One region of the Vibrio mytili genome, then DNA from elsewhere that is predicted to be linked to it. Evidence: predicted binding sites of a transcription regulator. Region 1 holds the regulator's gene; each other region holds the start of a gene.
The links. The regulator CRP, encoded in region 1, controls carbon source genes, mostly activating them, when cyclic AMP is high. The targets are predictions, from matches to a motif close to TGTGANNNNNNTCACA.
Positions count from the first base shown of each region.

Region 2: cdd (cytidine deaminase) is a predicted target of CRP. The motif match lies at 1,472-1,487, and genes of this name have one in related genera.
Region 3: ONE56_RS19245 (glycogen/starch/alpha-glucan phosphorylase) is a predicted target of CRP. The motif match lies at 1,801-1,816, and genes of this name have one in related genera.

Region 1 is NZ_CP110481.1:2,651,993-2,655,279, reverse strand. It holds gene ONE56_RS12225 (DUF1338 domain-containing protein) at 84-875, shown strand; gene crp (cAMP-activated global transcriptional regulator CRP) at 1,004-1,636, opposite strand; gene ONE56_RS12215 (phosphoribulokinase) at 1,872-2,741, opposite strand; gene ONE56_RS12210 (YheU family protein) at 2,846-3,058, opposite strand; gene ONE56_RS12205 (hydrolase) at 3,156-3,287, opposite strand, start outside.
Region 2 is NZ_CP110481.1:1,289,008-1,292,294, reverse strand. It holds gene sbcB (exodeoxyribonuclease I) at 1-231, shown strand, start outside; gene ONE56_RS06010 (CidA/LrgA family protein) at 286-660, shown strand; gene ONE56_RS06005 (LrgB family protein) at 662-1,339, shown strand; gene cdd (cytidine deaminase) at 1,592-2,479, shown strand; gene purT (formate-dependent phosphoribosylglycinamide formyltransferase) at 2,655-3,287, shown strand, end outside.
Region 3 is NZ_CP110482.1:1,272,776-1,276,062, reverse strand. It holds gene malT (HTH-type transcriptional regulator MalT) at 1-1,275, opposite strand, end outside; gene ONE56_RS19245 (glycogen/starch/alpha-glucan phosphorylase) at 1,993-3,287, shown strand, end outside.

The sequences.
Region 1 (3,287 bases):
ACCATTATTCTGGACGGCCCTAGGGCTGTGGACGAGCAGTCATCTTATCGTTGAACCCATGCATTTCGTAACAAGGAGCGGTTATGACGCCCGATGTATTATTCAAATCATTATGGCAAGACTATATTCAGCGCCTTTGTCCTTCAGCAGCTAAAGTCCATCAGCTGCTTCAGGAAGATGAGCCATTAATTAATGATCATATTGCACTGCGTACTTTTAATGTTGCCCCTCTTGGTATTGAAACGCTCGCAAAGCCGTTTTTAGCGGTAGGGTATAAAGCGTGTGGTGACTACGTATTTGAAAGCAAAAAACTGATCGCTAAGCACTACGAGCATCCGGATCCGAAGCTGCCAAAAGTTTTTATCAGTGAACTCAAAGTCGAAGAGTGTTCTGCAGCACTGCAAACCATCGTGGCGAAGATAGTGGCACAAGTGAATCAGAGTCAGCTTGCGGGGCACGAGTTTTTATATGCTGGACGTTTGTGGGAGCTCAGTTTTGCTGATTTTCAGACTTTAGCTAAGGAGAGCGAATACGCCTCTTGGTTGGCTGCTCACGGTTATGGCGCCAATCATTTCACGGTGAGTGTCAACCAGTTAAGTCAGTTTGATGAGGTGAAACAAGTGAATGATCATCTTCGTCAGGCGGGTTTTGTGATTAACGAGTCTGGCGGAGAGGTGAAAGGGTCACCTGAGGTTCTGCTTGAGCAATCGTCAACGATGGCGGACAGAGTCACCGTGATGTTCACCGAAGGAACAGAGAACATCCCTGGCGGATTTTATGAGTTTGCTAAGCGGTATCCAATGGAAAACGGTGACCTCTACCCTGGATTTGTGGCGGCATCAGCGGATAAAATCTTTGAAAGTACGAACCGTTAATTTTACCGTCTGCATTGCCTATACCACATCTGGGTAGTCACTCTGTATCTGTGTCGTAAATACAACAAAAGCCACCAATGTTGCCATTGGTGGCTTTTTCTATTGATTGCCGGTCGGTTAATGCAGGATTAACGAGTACCGTAAACCACGATGGTTTTGCCGTGAGCAGAAATCAGGTTCTGCTCTTCTAGCATCTTCAAGATACGACCTACTGTCTCACGAGAACAGCCAACGATCTGACCGATTTCTTGACGAGTGATCTTGATTTGCATGCCGTCAGGGTGAGTCATTGCATCTGGTTGTTTCGCAAGGTTCAGAAGCGTCTGAGCGATACGACCAGTTACGTCTAGGAACGCTAGGTCACCCACTTTTTGGCTAGTAACTTGAAGGCGGCGAGCCATCTGCGCAGAAAGGCGCATTAGGATGTCCGGGTTAACTTGGATCAGCTGACGGAATTTCTTGAAAGAAATTTCAGCAACTTCACAAGGAGATTTAGCGCGAACCCAAGCTGTACGCTCTTGGTCTTCCTCGAATAGACCAAGTTCACCAATAAAGTCTCCTTGGTTGAGGTAAGAAAGGATCATCTCCTTACCTTCTTCGTCTTTGATAAGAACCGCGACAGAGCCTTTGACGATGTAGTACAACGTTTCCGCTTTTTCACCTGCGTGAATCAGCGTGCTCTTTGATGGGTACTTATGAATATGACAATGTGAAAGAAACCACTCTAATGTTGGGTCGGTTTGAGGTTTACCTAGAACCATAATATCTCACTTCCTCTGCAGGGTACGCTTGCGCTATCCATATTTTAGTTTCACTTAGATTCACTAGAATAAGAACACTTATTGTATGGTGCAAGCTCTCTTGTGTCTCGGTAAGAAATAGTATCCTTTTTCTAAAACGATTTCTTGATTTTAATCGTGCCATGATTGAGAATTTGTACGCAAAATTGTGCACATGATCACGGTATGAAAAGTAAACACCTAAGCAGCAAGGTTTTTAGCCAATTTTTCCCGTTTCGATAAGCTGTTGTAGGATTGGTCGCACAATCAACTCCATGGCAAAACTCATTTTCCCCCCTGGCACCACAATGGTGTTATGACGCGACATAAACGAACCATCGATCATCGCCAATAGGTAAGGAAAGTCGACTTTCTTGATACCGCGCAGTCGAATGACGACAAAACTTTCATCCAGACTTGGAATGCCTTTCGCATTCAGCGGGTTTGACGTATCCACGGTTGGCACGCGCTGAAAGTTAATGTGCGTGCGGGAAAACTGTGGCGTGATGTAGTTCAGGTAGTCGTCCATGGAGCGAACAATCGAATCCATGACGGCTTCACGAGAGTGTCCTCGGTCTCGCGTATCACGAACGAATTTTTGAATCCATTCTAAGTTAACGATCGGCACCATCCCAATCAGAAAATCCACATGCTGCGAGACATTGACATCCCCATCAACGACGCCGCCATGTAACCCTTCATAAAAGAGTACATCGCTGTTTTCTGGGAGATCTTGCCAGGGAGTAAACGTACCCGGCATCTGATTATACGGCACTGCCTCGTCAAAAGTGTGCAGATAGCGACGTATGCTGCCTGTGCCATCTTCTCCATACTGACGAAAAAAATCTTGTAAGCCGGGAAAGTCGTTCGCTTGTGGACCAAAGTAGCTAATGTGTCGACCTTGTTCGCGAGCCTTACGAATCTCAATGTCCATCTCAGGGCGAGTAAACCGATGGAAACTGTCACCTTCTACCCAAGCGGGTTTAACGTTCATCATATTGAACATCTTACGGAAGGCTTCAGATGTAGTGGTCGTGCCGGCACCGGAAGAACCGGTGACCGCAATGATTGGGTGTTTCGCTGACATGACAAACCTTGTCGAAATTTACGTACCTGTCTGTTCAACAATGGGCTGCTGAACGGTTGATGACCCACTATAGCACGTCATAAACGCATGTCATTGAGTAGGTGTTAGAACTTTGCGCTTAGTTGAATATCTACGGTTTCGTGTAGCTCAGAGAAGACAATGACGGCTTCCCCTTTCTCCAACTGAGTTTTTACCTGATCGACTTTGTCTTGCAAAGAGACTTCGGTTGACCCGTAATCGGTACCTTCACGCAAAACAAATTCACGAATTAAGTTTTCCAGAGTTTCTGGTGAGATGTCTTGCCAGGGAATAATCATAAATACCTCTAAATTTTATGATAAGCCGTTGGTAGCCGAGTTGTTTAGCTACACCAATGGCTTGAATGGGGGAGGGCTGGTTGAATGTGGATCACATTTACTGTGTATGGCGAGGCGATACCTTAGACAGGTATTCGGCGGCAATACATTCGTAATATGCAGGCAGCGCTTCTTCCAACCAAAATGTGGGTTTTAAAGTACTCCCAGAGAGAAAACCGACATGACCACC
Region 2 (3,287 bases), 1.4 Mb from region 1:
GATAAGCGTATTAAGCCGTTACTGTTCCGTTACCGTGCGCGCAATTATCCAAGCACTTTGGATGACCAAGAACAACAACGTTGGGCATCACACTGTCGAGAAGTATTTGAAAATCAACTTGAAGAGTATATGCTGAACTTAGAAAACTTAGTGCACGAGCACGAAAGTGACGAAAAGAAAATCGCCATACTCAAGTCTGTTTATCGTTACGTTGAGAGTTTGGCTTCGTAATTTTACCTATTCAAGCGCACCCGCTGGTGTGCTTGACCTTTTAATGCTGTCAAAATGATTAAAGATCGATTCTTACAACTGATCCAACTGCTCATCTCCCTCTTTCTTATCATGGGCGCACTTGGGATCGGCCTGACTATTCAAAAATTCACCAACGTTTCAGTACCGGGTAGTGTGATTGGCATGCTGGTATTGTTCTTCTCTATGACACTGGGCATTGTAAAAGTCGAGTGGGTTAAACCCGGCGCGAGCTTGTTTATCCGTTACATGATTTTGCTGTTTGTTCCCATCAGTGTCGGGTTAATGGAGCATTTTGACATGCTGATCGCCAATGCGTTACCCGTCCTTGCTAGTGCGGTTGGTGGCTCCCTTATCGTACTAGTGAGCTTGGCATGGCTATTGGATTACCTGCTAAAGGAGAACTATTAATATGTGGTTAATTGTCACTATTGTTGTTTTCCTGATCGCTCGTACAATCGCTATCAAACTCAACTCCCCCCTTGCTAACCCACTGCTTATCTGTATTGCGGTGCTCATTCCTCTGTTGATCTATTTAGACATCCCATACGAGACGTATTACGCAGACAATAGTGTGGTGAGTTTTTTACTGCAACCCGCTGTTGTCGCGCTTGCTTACCCACTTTATGAGCAGTTACCTCAGATTAAAGCGAATTGGCGCATCATTACGTTTGCTTGCACGCTAGGCAGTATTATGTCGATGCTGACGACAACCTTAATTGCGGTAGTGTTTAAAGCCGATATTAACTTGATCGCCAGTTTATTAGGTAAATCGGTGACGACGCCTATTGCAATGGAAATCTCGAGCCACCTTGGCGGTGAGGCAGCCGTTGCGGCGATTCTGGTACTGATTGCTGGGCTGTTAGGGTCTATCATCGCTTATCCTATTTACAACCTTATTGGCATCAAACACCCTATTGCTCGAGGTCTGACGATGGGGACGGTTTCTCACGCGCTTGGCACCGCTACTTGTGCAGAAAAGCAGCCAGAAGATGCCGCCTTTTCCTCACTCGCTTTGGTTTTGTGCGGCATTATTACGTCGATACTGGCACCAAGCTTTTTTGCACTCGCGGTGTGGCTGTATCAATAAGCCTCCAATCTACACGGCTTGTGAAGCAACTAAAAAAGAGTTTTACCCTATAATTAACTCGTCATTCTCCACTTCGATGGATAGAGAATCGTTAAACTTGTCGCAGTAAAATGAGATGCAATCGAATACATGTGTGAGCTCTCTCTAATTATGTAACAGATGTAACCATTGCATTTCACAATGTGACAGGAGGCACAGAACATTTTTCTGTCTCACATACAATAATGTTCCATGCAATAACAAGGATTCAACATGAAAAGTCGCATTGAACAGGCGCTCGCAAGCGCTCCTGAAGCACTTTCAACTCAACTTGCGCCAATTGTCCAATCGGACGATTTTGATGCTACTATTTCAGCACAACAGTTCGAACAGTTGCGCGCAACTACTGGCTTATCAGATAAAGAGCTTCGCGTTGCCCTACTGCCTTTTGCTGCCGCTTATGCCTATACGCCTATTTCAGAATTCTATGTCGGTGCCATTGTCCGTGGCCTTTCCGGTCGTCTGTACTTTGGCGGAAATATGGAATTTCTCCACGTCCAGTTAGGACAAACCGTTCATGCCGAGCAGGCGGCGATCAGTCATGCTTGGATGAAAGGCGAACGTGGTGTGAAAGATATAACCATTAACTTCAGTCCATGTGGCCACTGCCGCCAATTTATGAATGAGCTTTCCACTGCGAAAGAGCTCAAGGTTCAATTACCCGAACGTGAAGAAAAGACACTGCACGAATACCTACCAGAGGCATTTGGGCCGAGTGACTTAGGCATCGAATCTGCGCTGATGGCAGAAGTGAAGCATCAGTTCAGCTGTGATGATCAAGATGCGTTGATTCAAAAAGCCGTAGAGGCGATGAATATGAGTCATGCCCCTTATACAAACAACTTAAGCGGTTTAGCATTAGAGCTCAAAAATGGTCGCCAATTCCAAGGTGCATACGCTGAAAACGCAGCGTTTAACCCAAGCTTACCGCCGCTTCAAGTCGCCTTGATTCAAGTATTGCTTGCCGGTGAAACATTCGAGAATATTCAAGCCGCAGCGTTGGTAGAAAACTCACAGGGTAAAATTAGCCACCTTGCGGATACCCAGTCCACATTAGAGTCGTTAAACCCGGATATACCGTTAAGTTTCGTTAACGTATAGAACACGTGACAAAGATAAGAGCTCTACAACAGGTAGAGCTTTTTTATTGACAAAAACCTTGCGCAAACGTTTGCTTCACTGACAAAATTCAGTATGATCCCCTGCAAATTCTGTCTCATCATACTAATCAGAGTTATTTTCTACGATTGGTATCCATATTTTGTAAGGGAACACTATGTTCGGTACTGCAACCAGCTCAAATGCTACCCGCGTATTACTTCTTGGCTCTGGAGAACTCGGTAAAGAGGTCGCGATCGAATGCCAAAGACTTGGCTTAGAAGTGATCGCCTGTGATCGTTACGCTGACGCCCCGGCAATGCAAGTCGCCCACCGTAGTTATGTAATCGACATGCTAGACGGCCAAGCTTTGGAAGCAATCATTAACAAAGAACAGCCGGCTTACGTGGTCCCTGAAATCGAAGCTATCGCGACCGATAAACTGGTTGAACTCGAAGAGAAAGGACTGAATGTTGTCCCGACGGCAAAAGCCACCAAGCTCACAATGAACCGTGAAGGCATTCGTCGTCTAGCAGCAGAAGATCTTGGCTTAACAACATCGCCTTACCGTTTTGCGGATAACTACGAAGACTTCAAAGCAGCCGTCGATTTTGCGGGTATTCCTTGCGTGGTTAAGCCAGTGATGAGCTCGTCAGGTAAAGGCCAAAGCGTTATTAAATCCGAAGAAGATATAGAAAACGCTTGGAACTACGCGCAAGAAGGCGGTCGTACTGGTGCGGGACGTGTCATTGTTGAAGGCTTTATCGACTTCGATTACGAAATCACCCTGTTAACGGTTCGCGCGGTTGAT
Region 3 (3,287 bases), on a different replicon from region 1:
ATAACGGTGTTGGGATTGAGCAAGCCACGCTCGTAACATCGTCAATTTAGGGTGGAAATATAGCAGGTCAGCATCAAGTTTATTGATTGCAATTTCAAGCGTGCTGAGCTCGCCTTGATTAAACATTTTCCAACCATATTGATTGAGGATATCGACGACGAGATGCTTGTCGTCTGACTTCTGAGCATGGTGGATGGCTTGATGTGGTGATTCTTGTTGCAGCCATGCAATAGCTGCGTTTCGGTGCAGTTCCTTTTCTTGTTGCGGAATACGGGCTTGGCGCTGGTGTGATAAAAACTCGCCAAACAAATTGTGGAAGCGGAACCAGTTTTGTTCACCATCCAGAGGATAAATAAACAAACCGTAACGATTTAGGGATTCGATCAAACCAAGCGCATCTTCGCGCTGGGTAAGAGCAAAGACAAGCTCATCATTAAAATGATCCAGTACCGAGACTTGCATAAGAAATTGACGAGTTTCGTTGTCTAACAGATCAAATACTTCCTCTACCAAATAATCCCATAAATGCGCATGGTTGAACTGAGACACAGATTCGACCGTTTGAGCCAAAGTGCGTTTTTGATGCTGCGCTTGCAGAGCGATCAATTGCATCGCAGAAGGCCAGCCTTCCACGTAAGCTCTTAAGTCATTTGCCATGTCTTCGTCTATGCCGTCGGCCACGCGTTGATTGAAGAAGCGTGTCGTCTCTTCAGTATCGAACGCCAGCATCTCATTACCGACTTCGATCATAAGATCGCGCACACGCAAGTTTGCGGTACCTAACGGTGGCGCAGCGCGGCTAGTGACAACCACGGTTAGGTTATCGGGCATATGTTTTAAGAAAAATCGCATGGATTCATGAATTTCATCATTGGTGATCAAGTGGTAATCATCCAGCACCACATAGCACTCTTGATGGAAATCGGCCATTTCGGCAAACACTTCGCTGAACAATGAACGCAAAGACGAAATCTGGCGCTTTTCTGCGAGTTTTTGAGCATTAGAACAACTGGAGTGAGTCGCTTTATTTAGCGCCTGAAGCAGATAATTGACGAAACGAAAGTCATCGTTGTCGCTATCGTCAATACTATACCAGCCGACATTAGGCTTATCCGATAGCCATTGCGCTGCCATTGTTGTTTTGCCGTAACCAGCAGGAGAGCGAAACAAAACCAACTTGTAGCAAGGCGCCTGTTGGAGTAAGTCCAATACCCGAGGACGAACGATGGCATTGTGTAAGCGGCCAGGACGAGTCAGTTTAGATGGAATCCACATTTGTTATTGTGTCCTTTTTATTTATATACCAAGTGACTTCAAGAAGCGGAGTTCTGTGCATTGTTTACGACATTGAGTAGTAAAAAACGTTAACAGTTATTAATAGTTATCAGTTAATAAATAGCTAATTAAAGGTAAGCCTCGGCTTTTGTATCTCGTAGCGACTGTGGCATTAAAGCAAGCAAACTTATAGTGACTCACGTTGTTTATGCTTGGTGTGTACAAAAAACATTCAACTTTATGAGTCGAAAGGGATGGTACGACATCCGAATTGCCACAAACTATGATCAACGTCCTAATTCTTGTTCGTTGCTGAAATAAACGTCATCTACGCCCTGTAATTGTGATGCGTGTCACTTTTGTAAGGTGTTTATACGTCAATGGTATTCCGTGTTGCACATATGATAACGTTTTTTAGCTAATGTAGTTGTTGTAAATGTGATCAATAACTCAGTTTTTAAATTCCTGATTAAATGAGACGTAAAAGACTAGATGGATAATCTATTACGGCTTTACGCGTTTACCTGTGATCAAACTCACTCAGAAATATGATGAAACCGTTTTTGATGAGAGTTGGATCACTAACTTAGTCATGGTACGCCTTCTACGCCCTGTCCCCTCCTCCTTGAGAGGTGGAGATTTAGGAGGATGTTCATTCACAGCAGTAGTTGCACGATATATAGCAGATGCATTACTTGAAGACGTGAGAATTTCGCAATGAAACCTACACAACAAAAAAAATTTGATAAAAAGTCTTTCCAAGATAGCGTGAAAAAACACCTATCCGTTACGTACGCACATACTGTTGAAAATGCAGACTCTCGTGCATGGTATCTAGCAATGGGCCACGCCCTTGCCGAGTTCACCACCATCGATCTCCTTGCAACAGAAGAAGACCCAAAAATTCAACAAGCGAAAAGTGTTAACTACCTTTCTCTAGAGTTCTTAATTGGCCGTCTGACAGGTAACAACTTAATCAGCATGGGTCTGTACGATCAAGTTACTGAAGCGATGGCTGAACTCGGCTATAACTTGACTGACTTGTTAGAAGAAGAGCGTGACCCATCACTAGGTAATGGTGGTCTTGGTCGCTTAGCCGCTTGTTTTATGGATTCTTGTGCTGCGCAAGAGTACCCAACAGTTGGTTATGGTCTTCACTATGAATATGGGCTATTTAAACAGTCATTCAAAGATGGTCGTCAACAAGAAGCGCCAGATGCTTGGCGTGGCGTAGAAGGTTACCCGTGGGAAATCGCACGTCCTGAACTTGCACAAGAAATCGGCTTTTATGGCCACGTTGAAGTGGTAAATAAAGACGGTAAAGAAGTACGTCAGTGGGTACCAGGTATGACCGTAAAAGCGATGCCTTGGGATCTACCGATCGTTGGTTACGAGTCAGATACCGTATATCCATTGCGTCTTTGGGAATGTCAGGCAATTGCACCATTCTCTCTTGCTAGCTTTAACAACGGTGATTACTTCGAAGCTCAGCACGCACTGATTGATGCAGGTAATATTACTAAGGTGCTTTACCCGAACGACAACCATCAGAAAGGTAAAACACTGCGTTTGATGCAGCAGTACTTCCATTCAGCGGCGTCAGTACGCGACATTTTACGTCGTCACGAAGCAGCGGGCTTCACGCTAGAGCAGTTACCTGAGCAAGAGACCATCCAGCTTAACGACACACACCCAACCATCGCAATCCCTGAACTGATGCGCATCTTTATTGATGAAAAAGGATTGACTTGGGACCAAGCGTGGGCGATCAGCTCTAAAACATTCGCCTACACTAACCACACGTTGCTTCCAGAAGCGTTAGAGACATGGCCGGAATCATTGATTCAACACTTGTTGCCACGTCACATGGAGATCATTTACGAGATCAACCATCGTTTCTTACAAGAAGTACGTGCGATGTGGCCAGGCGATGTTGCAAAGCAACAGAAACTTTCCATCATTGAAGAGGGCTTCAATCGCATGGTTCGTATGGCAAACCTGAGTGTGATTGG